4 regions of the Nonomuraea sp. NPDC050227 genome follow, and region 1 is predicted to be linked to each of the others. Evidence: riboswitches for the same ligand, from Rfam matches in the RefSeq annotation. Region 1 holds a riboswitch; each other region holds the start of a gene.
The links. Region 1 has a riboswitch for cyclic di-AMP ahead of ACIBK9_RS30310 (C40 family peptidase). Riboswitches for the same ligand answer to the same signal wherever they lie in the genome.
Positions count from the first base shown of each region.

Region 2: it holds a riboswitch for cyclic di-AMP, as region 1 does, so the genes downstream of both, ACIBK9_RS48900 (hypothetical protein) here and ACIBK9_RS30310 (C40 family peptidase) in region 1, are expected to answer to the same signal.
Region 3: it holds a riboswitch for cyclic di-AMP, as region 1 does, so the genes downstream of both, ACIBK9_RS42440 (C40 family peptidase) here and ACIBK9_RS30310 (C40 family peptidase) in region 1, are expected to answer to the same signal.
Region 4: it holds a riboswitch for cyclic di-AMP, as region 1 does, so the genes downstream of both, ACIBK9_RS41135 (CHAP domain-containing protein) here and ACIBK9_RS30310 (C40 family peptidase) in region 1, are expected to answer to the same signal.

Region 1 is NZ_JBITJF010000008.1:277,400-284,526, forward strand. Features, by position in the region: gene ACIBK9_RS30300 (M48 family metallopeptidase) at 1-1,537, opposite strand, end outside; gene ACIBK9_RS30305 (hypothetical protein) at 1,549-2,382, opposite strand; gene ACIBK9_RS30310 (C40 family peptidase) at 2,553-3,035, opposite strand; cyclic di-AMP (ydaO/yuaA leader) riboswitch at 3,166-3,329, opposite strand; gene ACIBK9_RS30315 (NlpC/P60 family protein) at 3,680-4,606, opposite strand; gene ACIBK9_RS30320 (NYN domain-containing protein) at 4,739-6,061, opposite strand; gene ACIBK9_RS30325 (phosphotransferase family protein) at 6,206-7,127, shown strand, end outside.
Region 2 is NZ_JBITJF010000018.1:173,138-180,264, forward strand. Features, by position in the region: gene ACIBK9_RS48875 (roadblock/LC7 domain-containing protein) at 1-177, shown strand, start outside; gene ACIBK9_RS48880 (DUF4388 domain-containing protein) at 181-1,005, shown strand; gene ACIBK9_RS48885 (roadblock/LC7 domain-containing protein) at 1,038-1,409, shown strand; gene ACIBK9_RS48890 (hypothetical protein) at 1,436-1,807, shown strand; gene ACIBK9_RS48895 (alpha/beta hydrolase) at 1,850-2,725, opposite strand; gene ACIBK9_RS48900 (hypothetical protein) at 2,780-3,487, opposite strand; cyclic di-AMP (ydaO/yuaA leader) riboswitch at 3,663-3,797, opposite strand; gene ACIBK9_RS48905 (DUF5302 domain-containing protein) at 3,963-4,163, opposite strand; gene ACIBK9_RS48910 (MDR family MFS transporter) at 4,211-5,665, opposite strand; gene ACIBK9_RS48915 (PadR family transcriptional regulator) at 5,722-6,219, shown strand; gene ACIBK9_RS48920 (rod shape-determining protein) at 6,304-7,127, shown strand, end outside.
Region 3 is NZ_JBITJF010000014.1:222,988-230,114, reverse strand. Features, by position in the region: gene ACIBK9_RS42450 (branched-chain amino acid aminotransferase) at 1-556, opposite strand, end outside; gene ACIBK9_RS42445 (3-isopropylmalate dehydrogenase) at 757-1,803, opposite strand; cyclic di-AMP (ydaO/yuaA leader) riboswitch at 1,903-2,062, shown strand; gene ACIBK9_RS42440 (C40 family peptidase) at 2,093-2,656, shown strand; gene ACIBK9_RS42435 (NAD(P)-dependent alcohol dehydrogenase) at 2,640-3,632, opposite strand; gene ACIBK9_RS42430 (DUF2306 domain-containing protein) at 3,814-4,449, shown strand; gene ACIBK9_RS42425 (response regulator) at 4,422-5,123, opposite strand; gene ACIBK9_RS42420 (sensor histidine kinase) at 5,164-6,291, opposite strand; gene ACIBK9_RS42415 (ROK family protein) at 6,402-7,127, opposite strand, start outside.
Region 4 is NZ_JBITJF010000013.1:287,098-294,224, forward strand. Features, by position in the region: partial or broken gene ACIBK9_RS41110 (IS5/IS1182 family transposase) at 276-595, shown strand; gene ACIBK9_RS41115 (hypothetical protein) at 624-1,139, opposite strand; gene ACIBK9_RS41120 (RNA polymerase sigma factor) at 1,327-2,655, opposite strand; gene ACIBK9_RS41125 (YciI family protein) at 2,701-3,138, opposite strand; gene ACIBK9_RS41130 (class I SAM-dependent methyltransferase) at 3,294-4,112, shown strand; gene ACIBK9_RS41135 (CHAP domain-containing protein) at 4,167-4,862, opposite strand; cyclic di-AMP (ydaO/yuaA leader) riboswitch at 4,876-5,013, opposite strand; gene ACIBK9_RS41140 (Gfo/Idh/MocA family protein) at 5,131-6,084, opposite strand; gene ACIBK9_RS41145 (aldo/keto reductase) at 6,104-6,925, opposite strand; gene ACIBK9_RS41150 (hypothetical protein) at 7,023-7,127, shown strand, end outside.

The DNA of each region.
Region 1 (7,127 bases):
GCGGGTCGGCCACCGAGGCGATCCCCGTGCGCCGCCGCAGCGGCCCGACCAGCAGGAACAGGCCGATCGCCCCGAAGGCGGCCAGCAGGCCGCCGAGCAGCGTGCCGTCGAGCACGTCGGCGTGCTTGGCGTGGCCCAGCTCGTGCGCGACCACCAGCTCGACCTCCGACTCCGGCGCCTTGAGCAGCGTGTCGTAGACGACGATCCGGCGGGTGGCCCCGAAGCCCGACACGTACGCGTTGAGCGCCGTGGTGCGCCGCGAGGCGTCGGCGACCAGCACGTCCTCGACCGGGACGCCGTCCCGCTCGGCCATGGCCAGCAGCTCCGACCGCAGCGAGCCCTGCGGCATGGAGGTGAAGTCGTTGAACAGCGGCTCGAACACCACCGGGTAGACGTACGACACGCCGAGGGTGAGCGCGAACGCGCCCACGGCGGCCGGGATCCACCAGCGGCGCACCTTGCGGGCCAGCGCCACGAGGGCGAGCAGCATGACGGCCGTCAGCAGCACGCCGACGCCGGTGTTCTTGAGCCGGTCGGCGGCCCAGCCCGCCCAGTCCTGGGTGGACAGGCCGTAGTCGCGCAGGATCGTCTCGAACCACATGCCGAGCGGCCACCTCAGCACTTCGGTGATCGCGGTGAGCACCACCACGCCGAGGATCACCCGCACCCACCACGGGCCCCTGAGCACGCCCAGCACCTTGGCCGCGAACGGCGTCAGGACCAGCAGCCCGGCGAACAGGACCGTGAGGCCGAGCGAGATGTAGCCGGGCAGGGTGGTGGCCGCGTCGAACGCCTGCGCCCTGGCGATCTGGGCGGCGCTGAAGTCACGGGCGGGGTCGGGGGCGACGGCGGGCGCGCCCGCCGCCAGGACCCGCCAGGGGGTGGTGAACGCGACCACGGCCAGGATCACGCCGCCGACCAGGGCCAGGGCGGCGCCGGCGGCGCGCCTGGAGCGGGATTCCACGCGTTGCCGTTCGCGGGCGATCAGGTGCTCCGCCGTTCCCGTCAGCTTGCCGGTTCCTGGACGGGCCTCGACGCCTTCGGCGAAGGGGGTGGCGGGATCGCCCGCGCCCTTGCCAGGGCCCTTGCCCTCGCCTCCACCTTTGCCGCCCTTGCCGGGGTGGTCCGGGGGCTCGTCGGGGGCCTCGGGGCTCCTGCCGGGGGTGTCCGTGCCATCGGCGGCCTGCGCGCAGGGCTGGGCGTCGGCGGCGGGGGCGTCGGCGTGGGTCGCGTGGGGGCGGTCGTCGGGGGTGGGGGGTCGGGGGTGACGGGGGTCCTCGGTGTCGGGGTCGGCGTCCGCGTCGGGGCGGGCGTCCGGATAGTCCGGATCGTCGGCGTGGCCCGGGGACTCGGGGGGCTCGTTGGTGCCGGACGGCTCCGGCGGCGCACCGTCACCGGGCCGGTCTCCGCCGTCGTCCCTGATGGCCACACCGCCGCCGTGCGCCGCCGCGACCGCCGTGCCGGGCTCGTCGGCCCCTCTGGCGACCGCTCCGGCGGGCTCGTCCCCTTCCCGGGGCGGGTCGTTCCGCTCGCTCATCTGCCTCCCCTTCACGCGAGCTGCTCTCGTACGTACTCGCGCCACCGTGCCGCCAGCGTCTCGGCGGTGAGCCCCACGGAGGCGAGCGCCTGATCGACGCCGGCCACGCGGGCATCACGGTAGAGCCGTACCAGGGTCCCGTCACCGAACCGGTCTGCGAGGAAGCGACACGCCATCCATGCCTCCTGGTACGCCCGCGCGAGCCGTCCGGGATCGGCGGCCGTGGGGGCGAAAGCCGCAGGTCCGGGCAACTCGCTCGGCAGCCGGCCGGCCTGTACGTCGGCGGCGAGTTCGGCGGCGGCCGTCCTGACGGGGAGCCCCGCGTCGCGGTAGGCCACGTAGTCGGCGAACCCCTCGTAGAGCCAGACGGGCAGCCGGTCGGTGCCCGCGGCGACGTGGGTGAGCTCATGGGTGAGGACGACGTCGCGTCCCGTGGGGGTGAGCCGGGCGAACGAGCCGGGCACGACGATCACCCTGGCGCCGTCGGCAACCGCGGCCAGCCCGTCCAGCGGGCCCGTGCCGGCCAGCCCGGCCGCCTCGGCGTCGGAGTCCGGCACGACGACCAGCGCGCGCACCGGCCGGCCGAGCACCGCGGACACCCGCCGTCCGGCGAGATCCGCGCGGCGGGCCAGATCGGCGAGCACGCCGGGCTCCGCGCGGTGCCCCACGACCACGGACCGCGCGCCGCGGGCAACCTGACCGCCGTCGCTCCACAACCCGCGCGCCCCGGCGGGCAGGACGGCGGCGGGCGGCGCGTCGGCGACCACGAGCACCGCCGTCGACAGCAGCAGGATCGAGAGGAGCAGCCGCGGACCGCGAAGGGACGGACGCACCTGCGAGGACACGGCCCGATGCTAGTAGGCCCACGCCCCTCCCGGCCCCTTCCCGAGACCGGGCCCTCCGCCGGACCGATCCCGTCGCGGAGCCGGGCCCTCCGCCGGACCGGGTCCTGCTCGGGGCCGGGCATGCGACAGGCCCCGGCCCGGACCGGGGAGGGTCCGGGCGGGGCCCGTTGTCACGCGCCGGGACGCACCGCGCCGACGAACGACGACTTCCGCCATCCGCCCAGTTTGTCGATGCGCACCCGTTCGCCGGTCCGCGGCGAATGGACCATCTTGCCGTGGCCGACGTACATGCCGACGTGGCCCAGCCCGTTGAAGAACATCAGGTCGCCCGGCTTGAGATTGCGCCAGGAGACCTTGCGCTTGATGCGGGCGAACTGGCTGTTCGTCACGCGCGGGAGTCGTACCCCGGCCTTCTTCCAGGCGTACTGGACGAGTCCGGAGCAGTCGAACGCACCAGGGCCCGTGGCCCCGTACCGGTACGGGTCGCCGACCTGATGCTTGGCGACGGCGACGGCCCTGCGGGCCTTCGACGCCTGCCGCGCGGCCTTGGCCGACTTGGCAGACCTGACGGTCTTCGCCGACTTGGCCGACTTCGCAGTGGCCGCCTTGGCGGTGCTGGACACCGCGGTGAGCCTGGCGGCCGATTCGCTCACCGTCTGCGCCCCGGCCGGCACGGCATGGAGAACCGCACCTCCGGCCGTCACGGTCATCGTGAGTGCGACGCCCCTCAGGGCAAGACGGGACAGACGGGGGTTATGCAGGGAGGTAGACAGGATTTCTCCTTGTGTCTTCCACGAACGCCTACCGGGTTAGCTGACGGATTCGGGCCTGGAAGTCGCCCTACGGCGCGAAGACGCGCCGATTCACCCCTGATCCCGGGGGATGACGGGATCTGTGGGTCCCCGGCTCCGTGCCTCCTGGCTGCACGGACTCGGCAGGTCGCCGCCCGATGGTTGTGCCTGAACGGGGATATCGGCGGCGACCGCTGGATTTTTATCTGGTCCGCATCGGGGTTCCGATGTCGATCCGCGGTGCGCATGGCTTGCTGACCGCGACGCCAGAAACTACGCCGACGGGTCAAGATTTGGCAAAGAGAGACTCGGCCTGTAAAGATCAGATAAAGGTGCAAGTAAAGGGTGAAACCCCTGCTGGACCTCAGGGTTCCGTTACCGGTTTGTGACCCTTCTCACACTTCCCGACACACCCGATTGTCAGGGCACTTTCGCCCCATTTGTCCCGTTCGCCGCAGCGATCACGGGCACGCCGAAGCCGCCCGAGATTTCGGGCGGGGGCCGAGTCAGGGGCGGATGGCTCCGACGAGCGGGCGGCCGTAGTCGGCGAGGCGGACGACCTTGACGACGTCGCCCGTCTGCGGCGCATGGACGATCTTGCCGCCGCCCGCGTAGATGCTGACGTGCCCGAGCCCCTCGCTGAAGATGAGGTCACCCGGCTGGAGGTCCTTGAGGTCCACCTTCCGGCTCGCGCCCCAGGCCCACTGCTGCCAGGTCGTACGCGGCAGTGAGACGCCGGCGGCGCGCCAGGCCGCCTGCGTCAGCCCTGAGCAGTCGTAGCCGCGCGGGCCCGTGCCCCCGTAGATGTACGGCTTGCCCACCTGGGCGAAGGCGAAGTTCAGGACGGCCGCCGCGCTGCCCGAGGCGGGACCGGTGTACTTGATGCCGGTGCTGTTGGGGTTGCCCGGGTTGTAGGCCCCCAGCTTGTCCAGGAGCTTCTTCTGCTGGCCGACCAGCTTCAGCACCTCGGCCCGCTCCCGCTGGACGGCGTCCCGCTCCTTGTCGGCGTCGGCCAGCGCGGTCTGGGCGTTGTCGCGCTCGGCCTTGAGCCCCTTGTTCTCGCGGTCGAAGGCGGCCAGCTTCTCCAGCCGCTCGCGCGAGAGCTGCCCGGCCATGGCCAGCCCGGCCAGCAGGTTCTCGGGGTCGTCGACGCCGACCATGCCGGGCAGGGACGTGACGTCCCCGCCCAGCTTGTAGGAGTCCACCGCCACCCTGATGATCTCGGCGCGGAGGTCGGCGACCGTCTGCAGCTTCTGCTTGTAGCGGTCGTTGAGCCTGGTGTAGGCGTCCTTGGCCTTCTTGTAGTTCTCGGTCGCCGTGTTGTACCGGTCGACGACCTTGTCGGCCTTGTCGTTCAGCTTCTCCAGCTTGGCCTTGGCCTGTTTGAGAGTGGGCTTGGGATCAGCGAGCGCCGCACCCATCGGGACCGTCATCAGTCCGATCGCGAGACCCGCGGCCACCGTCACCCGGCCAAACCTCACAGCGTCGCCTCCCAGGGATTACACCTGGGGCGAAATAGTACAGAAGTGGCGGGCTGGGTCTCGCCAATAGTGCTAATTCGTAACTTATGCGCGGCCCAACCGGCGCAGCAGCAGACCGGACGGAACCGGTCTGGCGCCCATCCGGCGTACGGACTCGGCGACCTCGCGGTCGGAGGAGACGACGGCCATGGCCCGGCCGGGCGGCTCGGCCCGGACGAGCTGGCGGATCAGGTCGTCGGCGATCTCCCCCGGCGCGCTGAACAGCACCCGCACCCCGCGCGGCGCCACCACCTGCACCGGCGCGTTGAGCTCGGCGCCGTCGAAGACCACCGTCACCTCGACCCGGGTCTGGGCGACCAGCCCGCCGAGGCCGGTCATCAGCCGGTTGCGCTGGTCGGCGAGGGTGAGCGTGCCGTAGCCGGTCTTCGTGACGTTGTATCCGTCGATGATCAGGTGGACCTGCGGCAGCGCCAGGAGCTGGTCGAGGAGCTGCGGGTCGTCGTCGGCCAGGGCCCGCGCGGGCACCCCGCGCACCCCCGGACGCTCGCCGGTGCTGGCCGCGACCGAGTCGGCGGGCCTGCTGATCGTGGTGGGCAGCGCCAGCTCCCTGCGCAGCCCGGCCGAGGCGTCCTGAAGGGCGTCGAGCAGCACCCTGATGCGGGCGTCCTCGATGCTGCGGCCCTCGCGGGCGGCCCGGCGGGAGGCTTCGAGCTGCCTCTCCACGTCGGCCAGGCGCTCGCGCAGGCGGCGCAGCTCGGCCTCGCCCGCGTTGCCGGCGGCGGAGGCGGCGTGCCGGGCGTCGTCGGCGGCCTGTTCCATCTCCTCGGCCCTGCGGGTGGCGGCCTTGGCCCGCTCGCGGGCGTCGTGGAGCTTGCGCCGCAGGTCGGAGTTCTCGGCGCGGGCCGCCTTGATCTGCTCGCGCAGCCGGTCGGCCTCCTCCTTGGCGGCGGTCTTCTGCGCGGCGAGCTGCTCGCGCAGCCGCGTCACCGCCTCCTCGCGCTCGGACCCCTCGGCCGCCACGGCGGACTGCTCCAGGTCGGCGCGGGCGGTTTCGATCATCTCCGCCCAGCCGGGGGGCCTGGTGAGATAGGCTGCGGCAGCCACCAGCACGGGGTCGGCGGCGGGCGGCACACTGCCCTCGGCCAGCGCGGCGACCAGCTCGGGCCATCCGGCGGCGACGGACTCGGCGACCAGTTCGCGGAACTTCTTGTCGTTCTCCAGTTGCGCGGCGATCGGCGCGCTGCCCAGCTTGGCGCGCTTGCGCGGGTCGAACTTCGCGATGCCGCGCAGCGGCGGCGGCACGGAGACGGCGGGCATCGTGCCGAGAACCTGGGCGGCCAGGTCGACGACGTTGAGGCGCACCTGCTCGGGAAGCGGGCGAGACAGGCCTTCACCCGCTGAACTCATCCCACTTGTCCCTTCGTGACATGCCCTTTCAGACAAGGGTACGGCTCTTGCGTACCTGACCGTAACGGTCCCTTGAACCTAGACAAGCGCTTGGTAGGGGGTATACGACTGAGCCGGGGCAGCGGTGCGGCCTGGAGGTGAGCGGTGACGGAACAGATGCGCACGTCCACGCGTGACCTGGCGGAACTGCGCGAGCGGGCGTCCCGCTGGCTGCGCGGACGGGTCGGCGGGGACGCCACGGTGTCGGAGCTGTCGCGGCCCTCGGGCAACGGCATGTCGAGCGAGACGCTGTTCTTCACCGCCACCTGGGCCGCCGGGACGCGGCGGTGCGTGGCCAGGCTCGCACCTGCGGCGGAAGCCGTTCCGGTGTTCCCCTCCTACGATCTGCGGGCCCAGTTCGAGGTCATGCGGCTGGCCAGGGAGAAAGCTGGGATCCCAGCGCCGAGACCGCTCTGGTTCGAGCCCGACCCCGCGCCGCTCGGGACGCCGTTCTTCGTCATGGAGCGGGCCGAGGGCGAGGTGCCGCCGGACGTCATGCCGTACACGTTCGGGGGCTGGCTGCACGACGCCTCCCCCGGCGACCGGCGGCGGCTGCAGGAGGCGAGCGTCGGGCTCGTGGCGGCGCTGCACGAGACGCCGTACACCGGGCAGGACGTCGCGGTGCTCGGCCCGCTCGCCCCCGGCGGCACGGACGGCCTGCGCGCGCACGTCGAGGCCCAGCGCGCCTACTACCGGTGGGCGCACGGCGCCCGGCCGATCCCCGTGCTGGAGCGGGCCTTCGACTGGCTCGGCTCACACTGGCCGGACGACCCCGGCCCCGACGTCCTGACCTGGGGCGACGCCAGGATCGGCAACGTGATGTACCGCGACTTCACGCCGGTGGCGGTGCTCGACTGGGAGATGGCCGCCGTGGGCCCGCGCGAGCTGGACCTCTCCTGGATGATCTTCCTGCACCGCTTCTTCCAGGACCTCGCGGTGACGATGGGCCTGCCCGGCATGCCGGACTTCATGCGCCGCGACGATGTTTGCCAGAAATATTGCGAAATAACTGGCTACGAACCCCGCG
Region 2 (7,127 bases), on a different contig from region 1:
ATCGTGCGCATCGACGACATGCTCGTCACCACCGACCGGGGGCACCACCTGCTCCGGCTGCTGGAGACGGTCTTCGAGGGGCCGCTGATCATCTACGTCCGCCTCGACCCGGAACGGTCGAACCTGGCCCTGGCCCGGTACCGCCTGCGGGCCATCTCCGACCTGCTGACCACCTGAGCCATGGCCGCGCTCGACTCACTCCTCGCCGGACTCGCCCGCGAACGCGCGACGGGGGCGCTCCGCGTGGGCCGGAACGGCACGATCTACCTGTCGGACGGGCGCGTGACGTACATGGAGTGCGCCCAGACGCCGGGCGTCGAGCGGCTGTTCGCGGCCAGGGGGCGGGTGCCGGAGTCGGCCCTGCGTGCCCTGCAGGCCGACGGCGGCCGCGCCCGGCTGCTCCAGGACGGCCCGGTCACTCTGGCCGAGCTCCAGTACGCCGTTCTCGGCGTGGTCCAGGACGCCGCCTTCTTCCTGCTGCCGGTGACCGGCGTGCGGCCGAAGTTCCGGCCCGGCGAGGAGCACTGGCTGGGCGGGCAGTGGTTCTTCGACGTCCAGGAGCTGGTGCGGGAGTCCGCCCGCCGCCGGGAGCAGCTGGCCGGCATCTGGCCCTCGCCGGAGGTGGACACCCAGCCCGTGCGGCCGGTCCCGCGCCTGCCCGGGCACGGGGTGGCGCTCAGCCAGGTGCAGTGGGAGGTCGTCGTACGGGCCGACCACAAGGCGACCCCGCTGGAGCTGGCCCGGCACCTGGGCCGGTCGGGCTACTCGGTGCTGGTGGCCGTCAGGAGGCTGGCCGCCGCCGGCCTCCTCGTCCCGCCGGACCCGCTACGGCCCGCGCAACGCCGTCCGGACGACGGGGAGGCGCTGCCCAGGCGGGTGCCGGGCGCGGTGGCAGTTCCCGCCGGGAACGGGCGGGCGGGGGCCGCCGGGCCGGTGCCGACGGGCGACCCGACCGATCTGACGCTGCTGCTGCGGCTGAAGAAGGCGCTGGAGGAGATGCCGTGAGGTTCCCCTCACGACGCAGGAGGAGGCCACCCGTGGAGCTACGGCAAGAGGTCCTGGCGGAGATGGAGCTCCTGCGCGGCCGCACGCCGGACGTCACCGGCAGCGTCGCGTGCACCGTCGACGGCCTGCGGATCGCCTGCGACCTGCAAGGAGACACCGGCGAGCAGGTGGCGGCGCTGTCGGCGGCGCTGCTCGCGATGAGCGGCCGGATGCTGACCATGGCGGGCCGCGGGACGTTCGAGGAGACCCTCGTGTCCGGCACCGCCGGGTTCGTGGCCTTCTACGCCGCGGGCCCCACGATCGTCCTCACGGTTCTGGCGGGACCCGGCGCCAACGTCGGGCTCCTCCGGCTGGAGGGCAGGAAGACGGCGGCCTCCGTGGCCGCCGTGGCACGCAAGCACTGACCATCCCCACCGAAGCGGAGGAAAGCATGGCAGGCATGGACGTCTCCCTCAAAGAGATGATGAGCATCGACGGCACGATCGGGGCGGCGATCGTCGACCACGGCAGCGGCATGGCGCTCGGCACGCTCGGCGGCTCGAAGGAGCTGGACCTGCAGGTCGCGGCGGCGGGCAACACCGAGGTCATCAAGGCCAAACTGCGCACGATGGACTCGCTGGGCCTCAAGGACGGCATCGAGGACATCCTGATCACGCTGACCGCCCAGTACCACATCATCCGCCCGCTGACCGGCCGCAGCGGCAAGGGCCTGTTCCTCTACCTCGCCCTCGACCGCAACCGGGCCAACCTGGCCCTGGCCCGGCACATGCTCAAGGTCATCGAGGAGAAGCTGGAGCTCTGACCGGCCCGCGCAGCGAGGCTCCGCGGCGAGTCATGCGGCGGGTCACGCGGCGGGCTCGGGCCGGGCGGGCGTCGCGGAGCCGGTGTGGGCGGTGATCTCGGCGACGATCGCGGGCCAGAGGGCGCGGGGCAGGTCGTGGCCCATGCCGGGGTAGGTGACCAGGCGGGCGCCCGGGATGGCGGCGGCCGTGGCCCGCCCGCCGGCGAGCGGCACGAGCTGGTCGTCCTCGCCGTGGATGACCAGCGCCGGCACCTTCAGCCCGCCCAGCGCGGACGTGCGGTCGCCGGAGGCCATGATGGCGGCGAGCTGGCGGGCCGTGCCGGCCGGGTCGTGGCAGCGGTCGAAGGCGAGCCCGGCCAGCCTGGTGACGCGTTCGCGGTCCAGCTCCCAGCCGGGGGACCCGAGCACGGCCCAGGTCGTCAGCGCGCCGGCGACGACCCCCTCGCGGTCGGTCGCGGGCTTGGCGAAGAGCACCGCGGCGGCCGCCTCGGTCGGCGGGGCCGCCTGCGGGCCGGGCGTGGACATGATCGAGGTCAGGCTCAGCACGCGGGCCGGGTGCCGGATGGCCAGCGCCTGGGCGATCATCCCGCCCATCGAGGCGCCGACGACGTGCGCGGCGGGCAGGCCCAGGACGTCCATGAGCCCGGCGCTGTCGTCGGCCAGGTCGTCCAGCACGTACGGCGAGGGCGCGCCCCATGCGGGCACGCCCTCGTCGTGGAGATGGGTGGACAGGCCCGCGTCGCGGTTGTCGAACCTGACGACGTGGTGGCCCTGCTCGGCCAGGAGTTCGCAGAACTCGTCGTCCCAGTGGATGAGCTGGGCGCCGAGTCCCATGATGAGCAGCAGGGGCCTGCCCGCGGGTGAGCCGAAGCTCTCGTAGGCGATCTCGATGCCGTTGGCGGCTGCGCGCTGGATCACAGCGACCAGAATGTCATTCTGGTCGCGAGGCGTAAAGAGCGGTCTGTCCGGAGATCAGTCGTTGAGGAGCTTGCGCAGGCGCTCGCCGCCGAGCACCACGCCGCCGCCGGCCAGCACGAGCACGCCGGCCATGACGGTGCCGCCCATCGCGACGGTCTTCCCGACCTGGCCGCCGGCGGAACCGGCCGCGTCCTCGGCGGGCTTGTCGGCCAGCACCTTGGGAGGCTCGGCCGGGTTGTCGTCGAACCTGCCCCACGCGCCGGTGGAGAAGGCCACGGGGTAGTTCTTCTTGCCCTTGCCGTCGCCCCACTTGGTGATGACGTAGTCGATCTTGATGTGGCCCTGGCCGCCGTTGCCGTCCACGCCGAGCGTGTCGGGGTTGAAGGTGCCGCCGGTCAGCTCGGCGAAGGTCTTGGCGTCGAGGTCGAGCATGACGCCACGGCTGGAGGGCTCGCCGGGGCCGCGGTCGCCCACGAAGAACGGCATCTTCTTGCCGTTGTAGGTCACGTAACCCTCGGTCATGAGGGGCCAGCTCGGGCTGGCGGCCAGGCCCTTCTGCATGGGCTTGCCGCTGGCGGGGAGGCCGGTGTCGCCGGCCCGGCCGGAGGAGTCGTCCCAGAAGTAGGAGGCCTTCGTGGAACCCTTGAGCAGGATCTTCTGGTCGTCGCCGGTGTCGGCGTGGGCGCCGGTGGCGGAGATCGTCAGCGCGCCCATGGCGGACACGGACAGCAGGGCGAGAGAGCGCAGGCCAAATCGAGACATGAAGCAGTGAAGTCCTTCGCGAGGGGACAGGGGGAACGCGCGTGACTACGGTGCGTAACCGGGCAGAGCGCCGAAAAGGTGGTTACGCGGCGCGTGGGGGAAGTCAGGGAAGAGACCGCTCAGCAGGCGGTCGTCACTACACTGTCCGGGGGTACGACGAGGTGGTACATGCGTGAAGTCCTCTCCATCTCGCCTACCGGGTTAGCTGACGGGTTCGGGCGTGGAGATGCCCTACCGGCACATGGCCGGATTCACCCCAATGAGATGGGTCCCCGGTTCCCGACAAGTCGGGATTCGGCGCCAGCTGTCGTCCCTCTCCTGGTAGGGACTACGCCACCAGCTGGTAATTGGTTAAGACGGTACCCAGAGATTCGGACAAATACAAACGAATCGTCATGAACCGGGTAAAGATCTACCTATCGAGGTAAAGAGAAAGGGGGCACGGCATGCCGTACCCCCTGCTAAATCGGACCTTTCAGCCGCCGCTCTTGCGCCTGAAGGATCTTTTACTCGCTGCCGGACCGTGCGCCCCGTGGATCTTCGACGGGTCCACGCCCCTGCCACCCGCGGCCGAGTCGGCCTGCTGCCCGCGCTTGCGTTCCAACGCCTCGCGGAACTTGCGCTTCATCTCGTCCTCGGGAGTCTCGCTGACTTCCGGCTCCGGTGTTTCCGCCATGAGGACCTCCTGGTTCTGGGGACATCCACAGCTTCGCACGACGTCGCTTACGACGCGAAACCGGCCTCCACTCTGCTTTCCGCCGCGGGCGCCTGCTCCAGCCGCCTGCCGGGCATCATGACCAGCGCGACCAGGGCGATCACCGCGCCCGCCACGCCCAGCGACGGGATGACCACGGCCGCCGCCGAGGCGTGCGCGGCCGCGAGCCCGTGGACCGGCGCGTCCGTGGTGATGACCGACGTGTACGCGGTGCCGGCCAGCGCCAGCGCCACCGAGCCGCCGATCTGCCGGAAGAAGGTGAGGTTGGCCGAGGCCGTGCCGATGTACCGCGGCGCGACGGCCTGCTGCACGGCCACGGTCAGCCCCGACAACATCGGCCCCATGCCGAGCCCGAGCAGTGCCATCCACCCGGCCAGCAGCAGGCCGTCGGTGCGCACGGTGAGGTTCAGGCAGAGCAGGCTGCCGGCCACCAGCAGGAACGGCGCCCCGACCAGCCACGGCTTGTACGTGCGCGTCCTGGACATCAGCGTGCCCATGAGCGCGCTGCCCGCCACCATCGCCAGCGTCATCGGGTAGATCCTCAGCCCGGACTCGGTGGCGCTGACGCCCAGCGCCTGCTGGAAGTAGCGCGGCAGGAACACCACGCCGGCGTACATGCAGAAGGCGGTGAAGAACGAGGTCGCGTTGACCAGCGTGTACGTGCGGTCCCGGAACAGGTGCATCGGCATGACCGGGTTCGCCGCCCGCAGCTCGACCAGCACGAACGCGGCCAGCAGGACCAGCCCCAGCAGGATCGGCCCGGCCACGGGCGGGGAGGTCCAGGAGTTGCCGTCCAGGCCCTTCTCGGTCAGGCCGAGCAGCAGGGCGCTGATGGCCACGCTGAACACCGCGATGCCCGCGTAGTCCGGCCGGCCCCCGCCGCCGGTGCCCGGACGGAACGGCAGCCGCAGCACCACGATCGCGATCAGCACGATCCCGAGCGGCACGTTCACGTAGAAGGCCCACCGCCAGCTCGCGTGGTCGGTGAACAACCCGCCCAGGAAGGGCCCGGCCAGGTACGTCAACGCCATCACGCCGCCGAGTGCGCCCTGCACGCGGGCGCCGTTGCGTCCGGGCGGGAACATCTCCATCACCAGGGCCAGCGACAGCGGCAGCAACGCGCCCGCGCCCAGCCCCTGCACGGCGCGGAAGGCGATGAGCTGGGTCATGTCCTGGGCGAGCCCGCACAACGCCGATCCGACGACGAACACCGACATCCCGACGAGCAGCAGCGGCTTCCTGCCGTGCTGGTCGGACAGCCTGCCGTACAGCGGCACGGTGACGGTGGAGGTGAGCAGATAGGCCGTGACCACCCAGGTGTAGAGCCGGGTGCCGCCCAGCTCGCCGGTGATGCGGGGCAGCGCGGTGCCGACGATCGTCTGGTCGAGCATCGCCAGGAACATCCCGCCGAGCACCGCCAGCAACACCAGCCCGTTGCCCTTGGTCTTCATGTCATTAGTCACAGGTGAAGATTGATATGTAAGAGCTGACATGTCAAGCCTTCGCTATGCTGGCGGGCATGTCCCTGCGGATCGCGCTCCTCGGCCTGCTCGCCACCAAAGGCCCGGCCAGCGGCTACGACCTGGCCAAGAAGTTCGAGCACTCGCTCAACCACGTCTGGCAGGCGGGGCACACGCAGATCTATCCGGAACTGGTCAAGATGGCCGCCGACGGCCTGGTGACGGTCGAGCACGAGGGCGCCCGGGGCCGCAAGATCTACGCCATCACCGCCGAGGGCCGCGCGCTGGTCACCGAGTGGCTGGTCGGCCACGACCCGTCGGCGACCGTGCGCAGCGAGACCGCCCTCCAGGCGTTCCTGCTGGCCCTGCTCGACACCGGGCAGGCCGTCGCCGTGGTCGAGCGCATCAAGGCCCACTTCCAGGCCCGCCTCGCGACGCTCGACTGCCGGCCCGGGGGCCTGTTCGGCCAGTACGCGCTGTCCCTCGGCCTGCACCAGGCGCGCTCCGGCATCGAGTGGGCCGACGAGACCCTGGCCGCCCTGCGGCGCGAAGGGTAAAACGGAACTCTGCGGTTCCTGGTGTTGCGTTGGAGAAGCGCCGGATATACACCCAGGCATGATGCTCAACCTCCCAGTACGGCGATGAGCCTCCTGGGTCGTGACCTGGCGATCGACCTCGGCGCGGCCGGCACGAGGATCTACGCCAAGGGCAGGGGCATCGTGCTGGACGAGCCGTCGGTCGTCCTGCGCGACAGGCAGACGGGCAGGGTCGTCCGCTTCGGCGCCGAGGCCCTGGACGGCGCGGACGGCGCCGACGGCACGGACGGCGAGACGTACTGGCCGATCAGCGACGGCCTGCCCCAGGACGGCGAGCTCGCCCGGCGCATGATCAGGCACTTCCTGCGCAAGGTGCACCGGCACCCGTTCCCCCGGCCGCGCCTGGTGATGGCCGTGCCCGACGAGTTCACGCCGATCGAGCGGGTGGCGCTGCGCGACGCCGGCTTCGAGGCGGAGGCCCGCGGGATCCTGCTGGTCAAGCACGCGATCGCGGCCGCGCTCGGCGCGGGCCTGCCGGTCCGCGACGGCACCGGGCACATGGTCGTCGACATCGGCCGGGACGCCACCAGGGTCGCCGTGCTCTCCTGCGGGGCCGTGGTCGCCGCCGGGACCGTGCGCGGCGGCGGGAACGCCGTGACCCGCGCGGTCGCCCGCCTGGTCGAGGACGAGCACGGCCTGCTGGCCGACGAGCGGGAGGCCGAGTCGGCCAAGCTGCGCGCGACGCGGGAGCCGACCGGGAACGTGCTGATCCGCGGCAGGGACTCCGGCACCGGCGAGGAGCGCGCGGTGGCGCTGCCCGCGGCGCGCGTCCGCGAGGCGGCCGTCCAGCCGGTCGAGCACATCGTGCGGGCCGCGGAGCACACCATGGAACGCTGCCCTCCCGAGCTGACCGCCGACCTGGGCGAGCG
Region 3 (7,127 bases), on a different contig from region 1:
AGACGGGCTTGATGCCGCCGCTGAAGTACGAGGCCGCCGGCGAGGCGATCACCATGTACTTGTAGGTCTTCGACGGGTAGTTGACGCCGAGCCCGGCCTGCGTGGCGAACATGAACGGGCGCAGGTAGAGGCTGTGGCCCTCGGTGGTCGGCACCCACTCCTTGTCGGCCGAGACCAGCAGCTCCAGCGACTCCACGAACGCCTCCTCCGGCAGTTCGGGCATGGCCATGCGCTCGGCCGAGCGGTTGAAGCGGGCGGCGTTCGCGTACGGCCGGAAGGTCGCGATCGAACCGGAGATCTGCCGGTACGCCTTCAGGCCCTCGAACAGCTCCTGCGCATAGTGGAAGACCGAGGTCGCGGGGTCGAGCGAGAGCGGCCCGTACGGCATGAGCCGGGCGTCGTGCCAGCCCTCGCCGTCGGTGTAGTCGATCGAGATCATGTGGTCGGTGAAGACCTGCCCGAACCCGGGGTTCGCCAGTACCTGCTCCCGCTCGGCCGCGGTGCGAGCGTGGTCGGAATGCTGCACGTCGAAGCTGAGCTTCTGAGCGATGGTCATGACGGAGGTCCTTCTCTCTACGAATCTGCGACTTCGAAAGCTGATTCTGTTAGCTACTGCCCGCGAGCAGTATTCGTACTTCCTAGTGTCTCGCGATTTGGGATGGCAAGAGGCAGTTGGGGTGGTTAGAACCGGCGAACGCGAAAAAGCGCCTGGCAGTCCGTGTTCGGACCGCCAGGCGCGTGCGGGGCTAGGCGGTCCTAGCCGGCTACTCGCGCGGCGATGTCGTCGCCGATCTCGCTGGTCGTGCGGCCGGCGCGGCCGGTCACCCGCTCGGCGATGTCGGCGGCCACGGCCTGCTCGACCTTGGCGGCCTCGGCGTGCAGGCCGAGGTGGTCGAGGAGCATGCCCACGGACAGGATGGTGGCGGTCGGGTCGGCCTTGCCCTGACCGGCGATGTCGGGCGCGCTGCCGTGCACCGGCTCGAACATGCTCGGCGAGGTGCGCTCGGGGTTGATGTTGCCGCTGGCCGCCAGGCCGATGCCGCCGGCGATGGCGGCGCCGAGGTCGGTGATGATGTCGCCGAACAGGTTGTCGGTGACGATCACGTCGAAGCGCTCGGGCTGGGTGACGAAGAACATCGAGGCCGCGTCGATGTGGCTGTAGTCGGTGGTGACGTCGGGGAACTCCGCGGCCACGCGGTTGACCGTGCGCTGCCAGAGGTCGCCGGCGAAGGTGAGCACGTTCGTCTTGTGGACGAGCGTGAGCTTCTTGCGGGGCCGCGACTGAGCCTTCTGGAAGGCGTACCGCACGACGCGCTCGACGCCGTGGGCGGTGTTCAGCGACTCCTGGGTGGCGATCTCGTGCGGCGTGCCGCGGCGCATGACGCCGCCGGTGCCCGCGTAGAGGCCCTCGGTGCCCTCGCGGACGACGACCATGTCGATGTGCTCGGCGGTGGCGCCGGCCAACGCGGTCTCGACGCCGGGGAACAGCTTGACCGGACGCAGGTTGACGTAGTGGTCGAACTCGAACCTGAGCTTGAGCAGCAGGTCGCGCTCCAGGATGCCGGGCGGCACGCTGGGGTCGCCCACGGCGCCGAGCAGGATCGCGTCGTAGCCGCGCAGCTCTTCGAGCACCGCGTCGGGCAGGGTCTCGCCCGTGCGGTGGTAGCGGGCTGCGCCCAGGTCGTAGTGGGTGGGCTCGATCTTCGTGCCCACGGCCTCCAGGACCTTGAGCCCTTCGGCTACGACCTCGGCGCCGATGCCATCCCCGGGGATGACGGCCAGGCGGATGTTACGCGACTCCATGGGCGGTACCTTACCGGCTCGTCTCGGCTGACGAACACATCATCTCAACAATCGGACAATCCGTTTTGGGGGGATTGCGACCTTTTGACCGTTTCGTTAGAGTCCGACGAGCCTAATCCACGCAGCCGCTGCGTGGAGCCGGGGACCCATCTTTCCCCCCGGGGCGAATCGGCTGCGCCTCCCCCCCGAGGAGCCGCCGTAGGGCTACTTCCAGGCCCGAGCCCGTCAGCTAACCCGGTCGGCCACGTGGAAGGACAGTCCCCTGTCTAGCATCGCCATCCTTGTGGCGGTGGCAGCGGGCGCCGCAGGTCTCGTGCCTGCCGCCCCCGCGGCTCCCGCCGCTCCGGCCGCCCCCACCTCCTCCATCACCCTCACCGGCCCCCAGGTGAAACAGGTCCAGGAACGGCACGCGCCGAAACCGGCCTGGAAGGTCGCCCTCGAATACGCCATGGACAAGCGCGGCACCCCGTACGTGTGGGGCGGCGCCAGCGAACGGGGCTACGACTGCTCGGGCCTCATGCTCCGGGCCTACGAGGACGCCGGCATCGAGCTCCCCAGAACCGCCGCGGAGCAGTACGGCGCCTTCTCCAGGAAGATCGCCTGGAAGGACCTCAAGCCAGGCGATCTGGTGTTCTTCAGCGGCCTCGGCCACGTCGGCATGATCTCCAAGCCCGGCTACATGGTCCACTCCCCCCACACCGGCGACGTGGTGAAGGAGGAACGCCTGTCGCAGTGGCGCAGGCAGGCCTTCGTCGGCGCGGTACGCCCCGACCCCAAGGGCGTCAAGCGCTGGGCCGACTACAAGCAGCTCCAGAAGGCCCCCGCCCCCGCCATGCTCACCGCGACCCTGTGACGACGACCTTCCCCGGGGCGTGCCCCTCCTCCTGGTAGCGGACGGCCGCCGGGAGCTCGCCGAAGGGGAAGGTCCTGTCGATGACCGGGGTGACCGCGCCCCGCTCGATCAGCCCGGTCAGCGTCAGCAGGTTCGCCCTGTTGCTCCCGCAGCGGACGACGTCCGCCCTGACGATCCGCTGCGGGACGAAGGGCCCCGACGCGAGCGCGGCGAACATGTGGCCGGCCGGCTGCACCCAGCGGCCGGCCGGCCCGCCGACCAGCACGTACGTGCCCTTCCTGGTCAGGACGCGGCGGCAGTCCGTCAGCCGGCGGCCGCCCGCCACGTCGAGCAGCAGGTCGAAGCGCCGGCCCGAGGCCGCGAAGTCCTCCTTGGTGTGGTCGATGACGTCGTCCGCGCCGAGCGAGCGGACCAGGTCCGCGTTGCGCCCGCTGCACACGCCCGTGACGTGCGCCCCCAGCGCCTTGGCGAGCTGCACGGCGAACGTGCCCACGCCGCCGGACGCGCCGTTGACCAGCACCTTCTGGCCCGGCTGGAGGCGTCCCTCGTCGCGCAGCGCGATCAGCGCGGTGTTGGCCGCCATCGGCACCGCCGCCGCCTGCTCGAACGACAGGCCCGCCGGTCTGGGCGCCACCTCGCCCTGCCGCAGGCAGACGTACTCGCCGAAGCCGCCCCCGAGCGACATCGCGTACACCTCGTCGCCGGGACGGAACAGCGTGACGTCCTTGCCGGCCGCCTCGACCTCCCCCGCCACGTCGGCCCCGAGGACGGCGATGCGCGGCCGGCGCAGCCCGACCCCGCCGCCCATGACCCGGGCCAGGTACGGCTCCCCCCGCATGAAGTGCCAGTCGTAGGGCTGCACGGACGTGGCCCGCACCCGGACCAGCACCTCGTCGTCGCGCGGCACGGGCCGCTCGACGTCGGTCAGGACGAGCTGGTCGGGCGAGCCGAACGAGCGCAGGACGTACGCCTTCATCGTTTTCTCCCTCGTGCCGCTGATGTGCCGCCAGTGTGGGCGTGACCTGCGCGGACGCTCAACGGTCGAAAGGCGACGGCTCGATGGCCGAAAGTACGACGGCCCGCCCGCCGATGGTGCGAACCAGGACCGGCCGTCCGCGCGATGACCGGGCACGGGCGCGGGCGGCACGCTCTCAGGCATGAGATGGATCGCACCCGCCGGGCTGCTCGCGCTCAGCGTCGTCCCGCTGGTCGCCGGCGCAATCCGGGTGACCGAACTGGCCGCCGGCGCCCCCGTGACGGCGGACAACGCGCGCTTCTTCGCCATGCCCGTGCCGGTGTTGCTGCACATCCCGGCTTCCCTGGTGTTCTGCGTCCTCGGCACGTTCCAGTTCCAGGCCCGGTTCCGGGCCGGGCGGCCGGGGTGGCACCGCGCGGCGGGGCGGGTGCTGGTGGCGTGCGGGCTGGTCGCGGCGCTGTCGGGGGTGTGGCTGACGCTCTTCTCCGACCTTCCCGCCGGCGACGGGACGCTGCTGGCCGCCTTCCGGCTGCTGTTCGGGACGGCCATGGCCGCCTGCCTCCTGCTCGGCCTGGCCGCGATCCGGCGGCGCGACCTGGCCCGGCATCGCGCCTGGATGACCCGCGGGTACGCGATCGGACTCGGCGCGGGCACGCAGGCGTTCACCCTGGCGTTCGGGCTGGCCGCCTTCGGGCCGCCCGGCGAGCTCGGCCGGGCGCTGCTCGTCGGCGCGGGCTGGGTGATCAACCTGGCGGTGGCCGAGTGGGTCGTCCGCAGAACCCTCGGAGGTCAGGTGCGTACGCGGTCGGTCTCGTAGGCCCACATGGCGATCTCGACGCGGTTGCGCACGCCGAGCTTGGTCATCAGGCTCGCGACGTGGCTCTTGACCGTGCTGAGCGAGATGTGCAGCTCGCGGGCGATCTCGCTGTTGGTCCGGCCGCGGGCCACGGCGCGCAGGATCTCCTCCTCGCGGCCGGTGAGCGCCTCGACCGGCTGCGCGGGCGTCTCCGTACGCCCGGCTCCGGCGAAGGCGGCCAGCAGGCGCGCGGTCACGCTCGGGGCGATGAGCGCCTCGCCGCCGGCCGCCGCGGTCACCGCCTGGGCGAGCAGCGCCGGGCCGGCGTCCTTGAGCAGGAACCCCCTGGCTCCGGCGCGCAGGGCGGCGTAGACGTACTCGTCGAGGTCGAACGTGGTGATCACGACCACCGCCATGGGGTCGGCGACGTCGGGCCCGGCCAGCTCGCGGGTGGCCGCGATGCCGTCGAGGCCGGGCATGCGGATGTCGAACAGGCACACGTCGGGGCGCAGGCGGCGGGCCAGCTCGACGGCCCGCCTGCCGTCACCGGCCTCGCCGACGACCTCGATGCCGGGCTGGGCGTCGAGGATCATCCTGAGCCCGGTACGCGCGATCTCCTGGTCGTCGGCGACCAGCACCCGGATGGCCGCCGTGCCCTCCGGGTCTCTTCCCGCGGCCTCCTGCTGAGCGTTCATGCCGCTTTCTTCCGCGCTCACGCGGCCTCCTGCCGGGCGTTCATGCGGTCTCTTTCGGCAGGACGGCGGTGACCGTCCAGCCCCGGTTGGGGTTGGGGCCCGCCTCGCAGGTGCCGCCGAGCAGGGCGGCGCGTTCGATCATGCCGATCAGGCCGTAGCCGGGGGCGGCGACCCCGCCGGCGCGGTCGCCGTCGTCGCTCACGGTCAGGCGTACGGCGGCGGCGTCGGCGGTGACCCGGACGGTGATGTGGGTGGCGTGACGGGCGTGCCGCCGGGCGTTGGTGATCGACTCCTGGGCGATGCGGTAGAGCGCCGCGCCGGCCGAAGGCGGCAGGTCGCCGAGCCCGTCCGCGATCTCCACCTCGACGGCCGGGCCGACGCGCGGGCGTCCGGCGAGCCGCCGCAGGTCGTCGAGGTGACGGCCCGGGGTCAGCTCCGCCGGCTCGTTCCTGCGCAGCACCCGGACCATGGCCCGCATCTCGGCGAGCGTGCGCGACGCCTCGGCCTCGATCACCCGCAACGCGTCGGTGGCCGCGCCCGGCTCGGAGGCGGCGGTGGCCAGACCCGCCTGGGCGCGGATGGCCATGGCCGAGACGTGGTGGGCGACGGTGTCGTGCAGGTCGCGGGCGAGCTGTTCGCGTTCGAGTAGTTTGACCTGGTCGAGCTCGCGCAGCCGCGCGCCGGCCCGGAAGCGGAAGGCGCTGCCCAGCCCGACGGTCGCGACCAGCACGCCGAGCGCCGGGACGACGTCGCCGGGCGCCATGCGTCCGGACGCCAGCGACAGGCCGACCGCGACCAGCCCGGCCGCCATCCCGATCACGGCCTCGCGCCCCGAGCCCCACCGGAACAGCGCGTAGAGCACGATCGTGACGAACGCCAGCGTGTACGTCTCCACCGGCTCGCCGCCGGTCAGCAGCGGGGCCACGGTCGTGGCGCCGAACACGAGCGCGACCATGAGCAGCGGCCTGGTCCTGCGCCACAGCAGCGTGGGGATCAGCGCGACGGTGACGGCCGTCGAGACCACCGGCCAGCGGAGGTCGGGCCGCAGCATTCCCTCGATCACCGCGGCCGGCACGAGCACCGCGACGAGCGCCCAGTCGCGCCACACCCGCACGGGCGGGCCGGGAGGACGAGGCTCGCGCCACACGGAACGAAGGAGGCCGGCCACCCCCATATCGTAAGCGCGCCCCCATTCCCCCGCATCGCCCCGAACCCCCGTCCCACAGGCGGGGCTGGGTGTCGGGACCTCGGGCGCGGAGTTACCGGCCTGCGAGGGGGTCAGTGTTTGCGGGCGTCGAAGATGAGGTCCCAGGCGCGGGACTTGGCGTGGGCGACCGCGCCCAGCAGCACGCCGCTGTCGCCCAGCGCGCTGGCCACCACCCGCGGGCGCAGCGGCCCGAGCTCGGCGATGCGGCGCTCCACGGACGCGCCCAGCAGGTCGAGGTTGCGCCCCACTCCCCCGCTCAGCACGATCACCTCCGGATCGAGCACGGCGGCCACGGCCACCAGCAACCCGCCGATGCGCCGGCCCTCGGCCTCCACGACCGACCTGGCCGCCACGTTCCCCTCGGCGGCGGCGGCGAAGACCTCCCTCGCCGTCTCCAGCTCCAGCCCCGCCGCCCGGGCGGCGCGCACCACACCGGGCGCGGAGGTGGCCGCCTCGGTGGCCCCGTGCGTGAAGGGGTCGCCGTCGTACGCGGCAGGGGCGGTGGCGGGGGGTTCCTCGGCGGCCGGGATGTAGGAGACCTCGCCCGCCGCCCCCCTCGCCCCGACGTACAGCTCGCCGTTGATCACGATGCCCATGCCGACGCCGGTGCCGATGGACACCAGGGCGAAGTTGACCTTGCCCCGCCCGGCCCCGTGGACGTGCTCGCCGACGGCGGCCAGGTTGATGTCGTTCTCGATGACGAGGTCGACGCCCAGGGCGGCGTGCAACCGGTCGGCCAGGTCAGGCGGGCCGGGCAGGTTGGGGGCGAAGTCGAGGCCGCCGCGCACGGGGTCGTA
Region 4 (7,127 bases), on a different contig from region 1:
AACGCCTTGACCCGGGGCCCGCCCGCGGCGTCCGGCGCAGCGTCGGCGGCGTCCGGCTGAGTGGCTGCGCGGATGGGGGCGGTTGGGGAGACTGGTGGCAGAGCGGGTACGAGTCCTGGCGATCATGGAGTGGCACCATTGTGTGATCGTTGGGGAGACTTGTGCCTGTTCTGCCGCCCTGGCAGACCGAACCGTTGTGGGAGCAGTTCGCGGCCCTGTTGCCGATGCGGCCGGAGTTCCACCCGGGCCATTCGCGGCTACGACGATCCGCACCACTGGACCTGCTGGACGACCTCCGGCCCCTGCCCGACGACATCACCGTGCACCTGGACGCCGGCTGCGACTCCGACAAGACCCGCCCCCTGCTTGCCGAACGTGGCCTGGGCGGCCGGATCGCGCACAAGGCGAGAAGGCACCGGTCAAGGCAAGCGACAGGTGGCATGTGGAGCGTACCCATGCCTGGCAGAACGCCTTCCAGCGCCTCGCCCGCTGCCACGAACACCACGCGACGGTCATTGACGCGTTCTTACGCGGCCTGATCCGCCGGGCCTGGACAACGCACCGCTGGGACAACCGACCCAACCGCCACCCGTGAACACACGCCCGATGGCGCGTCGAGCGGTTCATTGCTCGTCGTCGAGGCCCTCGACGGCGACAGGCTGCCTTCCGTTGAACGTCACGAGGATTCCGTAGGGGTCCGCCATTCGGAGCCTGCTCTCCGTGAAACGGATTGCCCAGGTTCGGTCGGCCCACACGGTTGCTTCGGGAACTGCCAGTGGCAACTCCGGAAGGTCGAGCCAGCTCAGTTCCTCAGTGGTGAGTTCGAAGTGCGATTCCCGGAGTCGGGTGCGGCAGTACTCCAAAGCTCGGTCGACGAACACATCGAAGTGGCTCACGACGTCGTGAGCGAAATGGAGGGTGGCCTCTTCTGGCGGGGCGGCTGGCTCGATCACCAGACTCATCCCGGTCTCGACCGCGCCTGTCGGCTCCGGGAAGTAACCGGTCCAGCAGGCCAGCGATGGAGGGCTCTCCATCCTTCTCAACACAACCCCGGCGATACGCACGGTCGCGGGCAGTTTCGCGTCAACGCCAGGCTCTTCAGCGCCCGAGCTTCTCGTGGGGGCGCCGTTGTCGGTCATTGGCTCAGCATAGGTCCAGCCTGGTCACGATGATGATCGACAGCCGAGGCACGTAGCCACTTGCGCCCTCCGCCCCAAGCCCTATTCGCGCGGTCTGTAAGGGCCCGGCCCAGCGGTAGGCCCAGCGGTTGGCACGGCGGTCGGCAGAGTGCCCGCCACAGCGTCCGGCCTCAGCCTGATGCGGGCCTCAGCAGGCGGCGGCGCGTTCGTGGAGCAGGGCGCGCTCGCGGGAGTTGCGGGTCATCGAGGCCGCCCGTTCGAACTCGGCCCGCGCCTCGCCGCGCCGGCCCAGCCGGAACAGCAGGTCGCCGCGGACGCTCGGCAGCAAGTGGTAACCCTTGAGCGCCGGCTCGTCCACGATCTGGTCGAGCAGGTCGAGGCCCACCGCCGGGCCGTAGGCCATCGACAGCGCCACCGCGCGGTTGAGCTCGACGACGGGGGAGCGGGCCAGCCGGGCCAGCGACTCGTACAGGCTCGCGATGCGCACCCAGTCGGTGTCGCCGGGGTCGAACGCGCGGGCGTGGCAGGCCGCGATCGCGGCCTGCAGCGTGTACGGCCCCGCCGCGCCCACCCGCTCCTCGGCCCGTTCCTCGGCCAAGCTCTCCGCACGCTCCTCGGCCAGGCCCTTGGTTCGCTTCTCGGCCAGGCTCGCGGCCCGTTCCTCGGTCAGGCTCTCGGCTCGGGCCAGGGCCGCCAGCCCGCGGCCGATGAGCAGCCGGTCCCACCGGGTGCGGTCCTGTTCCAGCAGCAGCACCGGCTCCCCGGACGGCCCCACCCGGGCCGCCGCCCTGGACGCCTGGATCTCCATGAGCGCGACCAGCCCGTGCACCTCGGGTTCGGCGGGCATCAGCCCGGCCAGCACCCGGCCCAGCCGCAGCGCGTCCTCGCACAGGCCGGGCCGCATCCAGTCGTCGCCCGCGGTCGCCGAGTACCCCTCGTTGAAGATCAGGTAGATGACCTCCAGCACGGACGACAGGCGTCCGGCCAGCTCGGCGCCCTGCGGCACCTCGAACGGGACCTTCCGGTCGGCCAGGGTGCGCTTGGCCCGCACGATCCGCTGGGCGGCGGTCGGTTCGGGCACCATGAACGCGCGGGCGATCTCGTCGGTGCTCAGGCCGCCGAGCACCCGCAGCGTCAGGGCCACCCGGGCCTCCATCGACAGCGCCGGATGGCAGGCGGTGAAGACCAGCCGCAGCAGGTCGTCCTCGATCTCGTCGGGCTCGGGCGGCTCCCCGGCGGTCTCCAGCCGGTGGCCCAGCTCGGCCAGGTTGCGGGACATCCGCTCGTTCCTGCGGATCAGGTCGACGGCGCGGCGCTTGGACACCGTCATCAGCCAGGCGCCCGGGTTGCGTGGCACGCCCGATTCCGGCCACTGCTCCAGGGCCGCGACCAGTGCGTCCTGGGCCAGCTCCTCGGCCAGGCCGACGTCGCGGACCAGCCCGGCCAGGCCGGCGATGAGCCGGGGCGCCTCGATCCGCCAGACCGCCTCGATCGCCCGGTGGGTGTCGGAAGCCATCACCGGCTCATGACACCAGCACCGTCCGGGGTCCGCAAGCCGAGGTCAGCTCTCCCGCCCGCCCAGACGCCGGCGCATGGCCCTCTCCCGCTCGACCTCCGCCGGGTCGGAGGAGGCCGCGTCGGGCGCGTCGGAGGCGTCGTACACCCGCCACACGTCCAGGCCGATCCCGTCATAGCCCTCGGGGACGGGCACGCGCATGGCCCATTCCAGAGCCTCCTCCCTGGACTTCACCTGGATCAGCCAGAACCCCGCGATCAGCTCCTTGGCCTCGGCGAACGGGCCGTCGATCACCGTGGCCCGGCCGCCGCTGTAGGCGATCTGCGCGCCTTGCGAGCTCGGGTAGAGCCCTTCGGCGGCCAGCAGCACCCCCGCCTTGGCCAGCGCCTCGTTGTAGGCGTGCATGTTGTCGACGAGCTCCTGGCTGGGCAGCGCCCCGGCCTCGGTCTCCCCGTTGGCCTTGCCGACGATCATGAATTTCATCCTGCCGTCCCTTCCCTCCGCGGCCCCCGGGCGGAGCCGGCCTCGCCGAAGCGTCGAACGGGCGCCGGCCGGATCGACACGCGGGCGCGGACCGTCCGCTTCCAGGGCACCGTACCGGTCGTGCGGGCGGATGGCCGATGTGCCATCCTCGCCCCATGCCCCAACCCGCACCAGACGCCCCCGTCCCCAACCGGGCCCTGTGGGACGAGCGCGCCCGCGTCCACGGCTCCACCTCGGCCGACCGGTTCTACGACGTCGACGCCTTCCTCGCCGGCCGGCAGACCCTCTACCCGCTCGAACGCCGCCTGGCCGGCGACGTCGCCGGCCGGGACCTGCTCCACCTGCAGTGCCACTTCGGCCTGGACACGCTGAGCTGGGCGCGTCTCGGAGCGCGGGTGACCGGCGTCGACTTCTCCCCGGTGGCGGTCGCGCGCGCCCGCGACCTGGCGGCCAGGGCCGGGCTGGCGGCCACGTTCGTGGAGGCCGACACGCAGCGGCTGCCGGCGGAGCTGGCCGGCGGCTTCGACGTGGCGGTGGCCACGTACGGCGTGTTGTGCTGGATCGGCGACCTGGACGCCTGGATGCGCGGCGCGGCCATGGCGCTGCGGCCCGGCGGGCGGCTGGTGCTGGTCGACCTGCATCCGGCCTACCAGACGGTGGCCTCGCTCGACCCGCTGGTGGCCGACTGGCCCTACGGCGGCGGCCAGGCCCACCGGGAGACGGTGACCGGCACGTACGCCGACGCCGCGGTGGTGATCGGGACCCACGAGGCGGTGGAGTACCCGTACTCGGTGGGCGAGATCGTCACGGCGGCGGCGCGGGCCGGGTTCACGGTGGCCGAGCTGGGCGAGCACGTCGAGACCGACCTCGACCCGCGCGGCCTGCTGCCCGAGGGCGCGGACGGCCGGTACCGGTTCCCGTTCGGGGACTCGCACCTGCCGATCCTCTACTCGCTGGCGGCGGTCCGGCCCTGAGACGCGGCGAGCGCGCGTCCCTCGTGCGGGACGCGCGCTCGGAGCGGGCGGAGGTCAGCTCGCGTACTGCGGGTATCCGTAGCCGACGACCTGCGACTTAGGACGGACGCGCTCCTCGACCTTGCCGTTGCCGGTGTTGCCCTCGATCGTGGAGATCGTGCCGTCGCCGTTGTCCTTGACGACGAAGCCGACGTGCTGGATGGCGTCCAGGCTCTTGCTGCCGCCCCAGGAGAAGAAGACCACCGCGCCGGGCCTGGCCTCGGCTCCCCAGCGGTCGTTGGCGGCGAACCACTTGGCGTGGGCCACGGTCCAGGCGTCCCAGCCGACCTGCGGGCGGGCGCCGGTCTGCTCGCCGACCCAGGAGACGAAGATCGAGCACCAGGGGGCGTTCAGGTACATGGCGCGGGTGCCGCCGTCGCGGGCGATGGTCTCGGCGGCGCGCTTGGAGTCGGCGTACCACTTCTGGAACTTGGTGCCGCCGCCGTAGGCGTTCTCGGAGGTGCCGACCTGGGCCTTGGCCAACGCCAGGACCTGCTGGGCGGTGACGTTGACCTGGGTCTCCTCCGCCTTGCGGGTCTGGGCGGCGGCCTGTGGCGCGACGGCCGAGTGCCCGGCCGCGGCGGCCGGGCCGGCGCTGTCGGCGGCGGCGGCGGTGGCGTGGGCGCCGATGGCGGAGGCGAGGATGGCCGCGCCGAGCGCGGCGTGGGCGTAGGTGATCTTCGGGGCACGGATGGGACGGTGCGTGGCCATCGAGGGCATTGACTCCTTGCTTCCATGCCGCTTACCGGGTTAGCTGACGGGTTCGGACGTGGAAGCTGCCCTACGGCACCGAAGTGCCGATTCACCCCAAAGGACGTGGGTCCCCGGTTCCGCCCGAAGGCGGATTCAGCGGTCACAGGACGATCCTGTGAAATGTCTTGCGATGGTTGGACAAAGCCGGACAAACCGGACGTCTGCCGCGAGATGCCCCACAAGGTAATACATCGGGCAAGAGCTAGGCAAGTGGCTAAAGGTCCAGCTAGGAGAGTTGGGCCCGTGCTTCGGCCAGAAGCCCCATCATGGCAAGGGATTCGTCAAGCGGCATGATCTCGCTCTCCGTGCGGCCCTCGATCGTGGCCGCGCGCACCTCGCGCAGCTCGCCCGCGTACCCGTTGTCGGCCGGGTCGAGCACCAGCTCCTCCGTCTCCATCGACGGCCCCGACAGCAACACCCGCCGCGGCGCCCAGAACGGCGCCAGGATGTCAGCCCGCATCGACGTGCCCACCACGCTCGCGTCGTTGGCGTGATGTGCCAGCAGCGACACGTCCACCAGGGCCCGCCGACCGTCGGGGTACAGCAGCAGCCCGCCGGCCTCGGCGTCGACGCCGCTGGGCGCCAGCGAGCCGGCCATGCGCAGCTCCGCGGGCATGCCGAGCAGCAGCTGGGCCAGCCCGAACGGGTAGATCCCCAGGTCGAGCAGGGCCCCGCCGCCCAGCTCCGGCGCCCACAGCCGATGGGCGGGGTCGTAGGGCAGCGCGAAGCCGAACGAGGCCCGCACCGACCGGATCTCGCCGAAGCGCGGATCGGCCGCCACCCGCTGGATGAGCGGGTTGAAGCGCATCCACATGGCCTCCATGAGGAAGACCCCGGCCGCGCGGGCCAGCGCCACCATGCGCTCGGCGTCGGCCACGTCGGCCGCCAGCGGCTTCTCGCACAGCACCGACTTGCCCGCCGCGATGGCCGCCTCGGCCACCTCCAGGTGCTGGGCGTGCGGCGTGGCGACGTAGATCGCGTCTACGGCCGGATCGGCGCACAGGGCCTCGTAGGAGCCGTAGGCCGACTCCGCGCCCAGCTCGTCGGCCAGCGCCCGCGCCCTGAGCGGGCTCCGCGAGCCGACGGCGGCCACCCGCATGCCGGGCTCGGCCACGATGGCCGCCCCCACGGTACGCGCGATGCCGCCGGTCGCCGCTATTCCCCAGGTGAAATCTCGCACGACCGAGATCGTAGAGCGCTCAGGTCAGGTTGAACGAGTCGGGGTCGGGCCCGATCCGCCGCCCCGCGTTCATCGCGCCGATGGCCGCCATGTCCTCGGTGTCGAGGATGAAGTCGAACACGTCGATGTTCTCCTCGATCCGCGACGGCGTGACCGACTTGGGGATCACCACGTTGCCGAGCTGCAGGTGCCAGCGGAGCACGATCTGGGCGGGCGTCTTGCCGTACTTCTCCGACAGCACGCGCAGCGCCGGGTCGGCCAGCAGCCCCTTGCCCTGCCCGAGCGGGCTCCACGCCTCGGTCAGGATGCCGTTGGCCTCGTGGAAGGCCCGCATCTCGCGCTGCTGGAAGTACGGGTGGAGCTCGATCTGGTTGATCGACGGCGTGATGTCGGTCTCCTCCATCAACCGGGTCAGGGTGGCGATCGTGAAGTTGGAGACCCCGATGGCCTTGGCCCGGCCGTCCCGGTAGATCTTCTCCAGTCCCCGCCAGGCCTGCACGTACCTGTCCTGCTCCGGGACCGGCCAGTGGATCAGGAAAAGATCTACGTAGTCGAGGCCCAGGCGGGCCAGGCTCTCGTCGAAGGCCTGCTCGGCGCGCCCGTGGTCGCCGTTCCACAGCTTGGTGGTGACGAACACCTTCTCCCGTGGCACCCCGGCGGCGCGCACGGCCCGGCCGACGCCCTCCTCGTTCTCGTAGGCGGCGGCGGTGTCGACGTGCCGGTATCCGGCGCGCAGCGCGGCCGTCACCGCGTGCTCGGCGTCGTCGGCAGAGACCTGCCAGACGCCGAAGCCGAGCTGTGGTATCTGCACACCGTCGGTGTTGAGCATCAGCGAGTTCATACCCTCCATTGTTCACGTGTCGTTTCTTGCGGCTTAAGCAGGCCGGGCTACCTTGAGGCGGGTCGTGCAAGGCCATCCACCGGCTGGGGGAAACAGAGTGGTCAGACAGGCGTCGGCCTGGGTGGAGTCTCCGCTCCAGATGCTGTGCGCCGTCGAGGCCCACCATGCCGGGCTGCTCGGCCCGGACACCGTGGTCGTGCCG